Regions from separate parts of the Salinicoccus sp. ID82-1 genome, predicted to be linked through region 1. Evidence: riboswitches for the same ligand, from Rfam matches in the RefSeq annotation. Region 1 holds a riboswitch; the other holds the start of a gene.
What was found. A riboswitch is a leader RNA that binds a small molecule or an ion and turns the genes downstream of it on or off. The one in region 1 is predicted to bind S-adenosylmethionine.
Positions count from the first base shown of each region.

Region 2: linked by a shared signal. The riboswitch ahead of J4760_RS12725 (PLP-dependent aspartate aminotransferase family protein) and the one ahead of J4760_RS02125 (methionine ABC transporter ATP-binding protein) in region 1 are both predicted to bind S-adenosylmethionine.

Region 1 covers NZ_JAGFLY010000001.1:424,730-428,152, reverse strand. The annotation lists gene J4760_RS02130 (methionine ABC transporter permease) at 1-543, opposite strand, end outside; gene J4760_RS02125 (methionine ABC transporter ATP-binding protein) at 527-1,549, opposite strand; SAM riboswitch class I at 1,610-1,713, opposite strand; gene J4760_RS02120 (hypothetical protein) at 1,924-2,484, shown strand; gene J4760_RS02115 (GrpB family protein) at 2,585-3,423, shown strand, end outside.
Region 2 covers NZ_JAGFLY010000005.1:252,061-255,483, forward strand. The annotation lists gene J4760_RS12710 (arsenic resistance protein) at 1-430, shown strand, start outside; tRNA gene J4760_RS12715 (tRNA-Val) at 478-549, opposite strand; gene J4760_RS12720 (very short patch repair endonuclease) at 669-1,127, opposite strand; SAM riboswitch class I at 1,361-1,472, shown strand; gene J4760_RS12725 (PLP-dependent aspartate aminotransferase family protein) at 1,545-3,344, shown strand; gene J4760_RS12730 (aliphatic sulfonate ABC transporter substrate-binding protein) at 3,360-3,423, shown strand, end outside.

The DNA of each region.
Region 1 (3,423 bases):
ATAGCGGATGGCCAGATCGCCGATGCCGCCACCCCCGACGACACCTGCAGTCGCACTGAAAGCGATGATGGAGATGATTGTCAGCGTGATGCCCTGGGTGAGACCACGGCGCGCTTCAGGTATGAGTACATCCGTAATGATTAGCGGCAGGGAAGCCCCGCCTGCGATGCTCGCTTCGATGACCCCTTTGCTGACGCCATTGAAACTCGTCTCAGCTAGTCTGGCAAAGAGCGGTATTGCTGCGATGGACAGTGCCACGCTGGCAAATACAGGACCGTGCGAGCTGTTTGTCAGCCATGTTGCCACCGGCATGATGGCCACGATGAGTATGATGAAAGGAAACGAACGGATGACGTTGGTGATGGCGCCTAGAACCTGGTTCAACGGCTTTATTCTGAACAGCAGCGGGTTTGCTGTAACATACAGCAGTATGCCGAGCGGCAGTCCGACAAGTACCGCAAAGAATATGGAGACCGATACCATTAGCGTGGTTTCAAGCAGTGCACGGTATAGCAGCGGTGCAATTTCAGACAGTCTCTGCATGGATTTCAGCCCTTTCTATGCCATTGGATTCGTCGATGAATATTTTGAGCCTTGTGATTTCTTCAGGATCACCTTTGACATGCAGCATCAGGAAGCCGAGCGGCATATCATGGATGTATTCGATCCGCCCGTTCAGTATGCTGATGTCACAGTCGAAATGACGATAGAGCTGATTGACATAGTTCGCCTCTGCATTCTCATTCAGAAACTTGATGGTGATGACCTCGGATCGCTCATTGATTTCAATGTGTGCCGGAATAATGAAATCGTAGATGTCCTGGACGAACCCTTTCGTCACTGCGTGCTTTGGATGGCTGAAAATGCTGTAGACATCATCACTCTCCACAATCTCTCCCGCCGTCATGACCCCGACCCTGTCAGCAATCTCCTTGATGACTTCCATTTCATGTGTAATCAGAACGATGGTGATGCCAAGCTCCTTGTTGATCCTCTTGAGCAGCTTCAATATCGTCTTCGTCGTATCCGGATCCAGTGCACTGGTCGCTTCATCGCAGAGCAGTACTTCCGGATGGTTCGCCAAAGCCCTGGCGATGCCGACCCGCTGCTTCTGTCCGCCACTCAGATTGCCAGGGTAGCTGTCCGCCTTGTCGCTCAAGCCCACAAGCGCAAGCAGCTCTTCTATACGACCTTTGACCTTCTTCTTGTCGTATCTGCTTGCCTTCAGAACAAACTCGATGTTTTGATAGACAGTCTTCGACTCGATCAGGTTGAACTGCTGGAAGATCATGCCGATCTTCTGCCTTTTATTTCTTAGATCCTGCCCTGAGAGCGAATTGAGTTCCGTCCCATTGACACTGACCCTGCCGGAACTCGGATGCTCCAGAAGGTTGATCAGCCTGAGCAGCGTACTCTTCCCTGCACCACTGAAACCGATGATGCCGAATATCTCCCCGTCACATATCGATAAGGACAGCTTTTTCAGAGCCTCCACTTTCCTGCCATTCACTTCGTACGTCTTTGATACATCTTCAAGTACAATTGCCATCCGATCACATCCTCTATGTAAAATAAAAAAACCATCTGCCGAAATGGCAAATGGTTTCTACAATTATCTGCCAAGCCTCCGCTTGTAGGATTTAGCACAGTACCCGGGTGAGCCTGCTGCTGAAGCTTCAAAGGGCCTATTCCCTCCACTTCTCTGGATAACAGTATTCAGTTGAATGATGATAACTCTACATGACACCAGGAGAAATGTCAACATTCAGATAGTTTGGATTTACGAAACTTGATAACCAACTGTTTCTACTCTATCGGTATATAATAGATATGATTGGAACACTTTCATCGAAACAGTACATCTGCAGAATAATAGACGCAGCAGTCAGCTTCACTTTTGATGCATGAAGGAACGTGTTCAGGATGAACAAGAAAATATCCAAAAAGACATTGCCCGTCCCCAAACTTCTCCATGAACTTTTTGGCAGAAGGACAACAAAGGCGGAGTTGGCCATTGTGCTGGCGAGCTGCATTCTTCTTTCCTCAATACTGCTTTTTCACACATTTGATGAATGGTCAGAGCTCGCAGTGTGGAAGATGATACTACTGGTCATACTGACACTCGATATCACCGGGGGTGTGGTGGCCAATGTTACAAAAGGTACGAATGAATACTATCAGGGAAGTCCTGAAGCCAGGTTGGTATTTCTGACCATCCACGTCCAGCCACTGATACTCGGCTGGATCTTCGGCAATTTTTCATTATGTGCAATCATCTGGATTTTCACCATATCTGTCGCATGGATTATTACCAGAATTGAAAAAAGAGACCTACAGCGTACTGCTGGAATGGCATCTGCCCTACTGGGACTCGGCATACTGACGCTGCTCTCTGACACACATTTTATTCTGAATGGACTGCTCGCCTTATATGTTTTGAAGCTCGTTTTCAGCTTTGCGGTTGATCATGGTAAAACCGAGTAATATGAGCAATATCTAAAGAGGCTTGAATTAGAACGAAAATAGATGGCAAAAATATAACTAATGGATACAGAACCTAACATAAAAAAGACAGGGTGAATTTATGCGAAAGCTGGAGTTGGTTTCTTACAGAAAAAGCTGGGAAGATGACTTTAACAGAGAAGCTAAGAAGATACAGGCAGTTTTTGCTGAAGAGCTATTGGACATACACCACATTGGAAGTACTGCAATCCCGGAAATGGTCGCCAAACCTATAATCGATATTCTGGTAGAAGTTCAAAATGTTCAACACGTAGATTCATATAATACTATGATGACTAAGCTTGGGTATACTGTAAAAGGAGAGAACGGAATAGCTGGCAGACGATTTTTTGTTAAGCATATAAATAGCAGCAGAACACACCACGTACATATTTACCAATCAGGCAAAAGCGAAGTTAGTAGACATTTGGCTTTTAGAGATTATCTGGTTGAAAATCCACAAGAAGCAGCAAAGTACAAACGCCTTAAAAAGGAGCTCAGCGTGCAACAGGTTTTTAATGTTGAAGAGTACCAGAAAATGAAGTCTTCACTAGTAAACGAGCTGGCAGAAAGTGCGATCAACTGGGCGAGTCAAAATAAGAAGGTTTCTGTCATAGGATTTATCATACGTGAAAAAGATGATGGAATTCATGAGTTGCTAACACTGTCTTTTGATTCTGACAAAGTCTCCACCTTACGTATTCCTGGAGGCGGCGTAGAAGAAAAAGAAGACCTGATAATGGCTCTTAACCGTGAAATACATGAAGAAACAGGTTTGTTGAATACGAAACTCGTACGGAAATTAGGGTGTGTAACCTACTACAAACCTTTCATCAAAAAGATGGTTGAACGTCATGATTTTCTGTTGTATGCCCCTTCGAATACTGAGGACTTCTGGGCGCATAAAGTTACTGGAGAAGA
Region 2 (3,423 bases), on a different contig from region 1:
CATCGGCATACCGCTCCTCCTTGCCATACTGACGAGAAGGCTGTTTGGATCAGGGGGCAGGATGAAGCGGTTTTTCGAGCAGGCGAATGTCCTGTTCCTTGGCGTAGCAATTGCCGCCATGTTCGCCTCCGAGCGGACTTCACTGATTGAAAATCTGGATATTGTGCTGCTCCTCCTACTGCCACTGCTTGTATTCTTCACAATCAACTTCATTGGAGGCAGTGCTGCCAGCAGACTTCTGTCATTCAGCAAACAGGAATCAGTCAGCCTCATCATCATGACATTGGCACGCAATTCACCGCTTGCGCTCGCAATTGCCATTGCTGCCTTTCCAGACGAGCCGCTGATTGCATTATCACTCGTGATCGGGCCCATCATCGAATTGCCGGTTCTCGGCCTTGTTTCAAGAATACTGAACAGTTATAAATAAAAAAAACATCCAGTCTATTGACTGGATGTTTGCGTTTTAATACTGGATGGTCTGTACTGGGATCGAACCAGTGACCCCTTCGATGTCAACGAAGTGCTCTCCCGCTGAGCTAACAGACCAAGCTTTTATTTATCTGTCGGGACTCACAACAATTTCAACACCTGCCGGGCAGGTGGTCAGGTGATGAGTCACGCTTTAAAAACTACATATTCAAATTTACAATGATTCTCGTAAATTGTCAACAATGAAATTGCGTTTCATCTCCTATTTTTTCCGCGTTTTTTATGCGTTTTGCAGCTTCTATGCATTCAGCAATCCTATCAACAGCCCCTTCGAAGTCATTTTTGAACTCATGCTCCCATAGACGCATGATGTGCCAGCCGCCATCGTGGTAGTGGGTGTCCACCTCACGATCCCTTTCCATATTTCTCGCAAGCTTCTGATTCCAGAATGCCTGGTTGCTCTTCGGCCAATTCCCATGCTCGGGACAAACGTGCCAGAAGCACGAGTCGATGAAGATGACGACTTTGTATTTCTGTATGGCAATATCGGGTGTGCCTTTCAGTCTGCGCACATTTTTTCTGAATCTGTACCCTTTGGCCCACAATGCTTTCGTAATCCTGTTCTCAAGCTTCGACTGCGCTCTGATTCTGCTCATCGTGCGTTTCCTTTGTTCAGGTGTCATCATATCGGCCATGGAATCATCCCCATCCTACTTCAATCCTACCCAGGCGACGGAAAAATCATGCGATCAATATTCTATAATCTGAACGAATATGATCATCACCGATTGAGAAGCTCTTGGAATAGAAGGCTATCCGTAATCGCTGTACAGCTTTAAAAATCCGAATAATTTTTATTTAAAAAATGTTTTGACATTCATTTTTAATTCATAGTATTGTAGTATACATTATTAGAAATCCATATAAATACTTATCGAGAGTGGCGGAGGGACTGGCCCGATGACGCCCGGCAACCGTCAAGCTGTACAGCTTGACAAGGTGCTAATTCCTGCAGGAATCATATTCCTGAAAGATAAGAGGGGGTTCAAAGTTCTCTTCTTATACAAGAAGAGAACTTTTTTTAATAAATTCATATTCAAGGAGGAATCATCATGTCACAAGAAAACAACTCTACTTATGATCTCGAAACCATTTCGCTGCACGGTGGACAAGCTCCGGATCCAACGACCGGGGCAAGGGCGGTGCCGATCTATCAGACAACATCCTATGTATTTCATGATACGGATCATGCAGAAAGCCTCTTTTCACTGGATGAGCCGGGCAATATATATTCCCGCATCGGCAACCCGACCGTAGAAGTATTCGAAAAGCGCATGGCATTGCTTGAAGAAGGTGTAGCTTCAGTGGCGACATCATCCGGCATGTCTGCCATTACATTATCCATACTCAATCTGGCCAGCGCCGGTGATGAAATTGTTGCTGGATCGAATCTTTATGGAGGTACATATAATCTGTTTGCAGTGACACTGCCGCGCTATGGCATCAATGTCAAATTCGTGGATCCTGCAGATCCCGAGAATTTCAAGGCTGCCATTACGGATAGGACAAAAGCAGTCTTCGGCGAAACAATCGGCAATCCGGGACTCCAGGTACTGGACATAGAAGCGGTCTCTGCCATTGCACATGAAGCCGGTGTCCCGCTGATAGTGGATAACACCTTTGCGACACCTCATGTATGCAAGCCGATTGCACTCGGTGCAGATATCGTAGTCCATTCGGCAACAAAATGGATCGGTGGACATGGCACATCCATCGGCGGTGTAGTGGTCGACGGAGGAAGATTCAACTGGAATACGGCGAAATATCCGGAATTCACCGAACCGGATTCCAGCTATAATGGCATTCGCTACGCAGTCGACTTTGGGACACTGGCTTTCAGTACGAAGATTCGCGTTCAGCTGTTGCGTGACTTCGGCGCAACATTGAGTCCGCATAATGCATTCCATCTGATCCAAGGTCTTGAAACATTGCATGTACGGGTGGAACGGCACAATGAAAATGCTGAAAAGCTTGCCAGGTTTCTAGACGATCATCCAGCTGTCGAATGGGTGACATACCCTGGCCTCCCGGACCATCCATCCCATGAGCTGGCCAAAAAAAGCTTCAGAAATGGTTTCGGTTCAATCATCACCTTCGGTATCAGAGGCGGCAAGGCTGCAGGCAAGCAGTTGATAGACAATGTGTCCCTCTGGTCACATGTTGCAAATGTCGGAGATGCCAAATCACTCATCATCCACCCAGCTTCCACGACACACCAGCAGCTTACAAAAGAACAGCTGGAAGAAACGGGTGTACTGGAAGAGCTTGTCCGCCTGTCCGTCGGTATCGAATCGGTGAGAGACATACAGCAGGATCTGAATCAGGCGCTGGCTAAAGCAACCGGCATCGGAGCTGAAGAGAAACAGGAGATCATCATCAATGATGAAGGTGTCATCCGGTGGGCACTCGATTCGCCGACTGAAAAAGTGGTGGATGAGAGCGGCAATACTGTGAATAGGCAGAAGACACTGGCGGTCGTGGGATTGAGCGGAAAAGAAGCGAGGCCGAGCTACAGGCTTGCCCGTAAGATGCAGCGCCTTGGATATAGAATCATTCCGGTGAATCCAAGGGAGACGGAAATACTCGGAGAGAAATCCTATCCGGATCTCTCGAGTGTGCCGGAGCCTATCGATGTGGTACAGGTGTTCAGAAGTCCGGAAGCAGCAATTGGAATTGCCAGGGAGGCGGTGGAAGTGAATCCTGGAGTCTTCTGGCTGCAGGAAGGCGTCATCTCTCCGGAAGCTGCAGATATTGCTAGAGAAGGTGGTATACAGGTTGTCCATAATAGATGCACATATAAGGAAGCACAACGGCTGAAAGGGACCATTTCGACATATGCATGCGAAATATAGAATAGGAGGGGAAAAATGAAGAAATCAATTTTTAATCATAAAACGTGGATATTTCTAGTTCTGGTACTCGTCGTGGTGA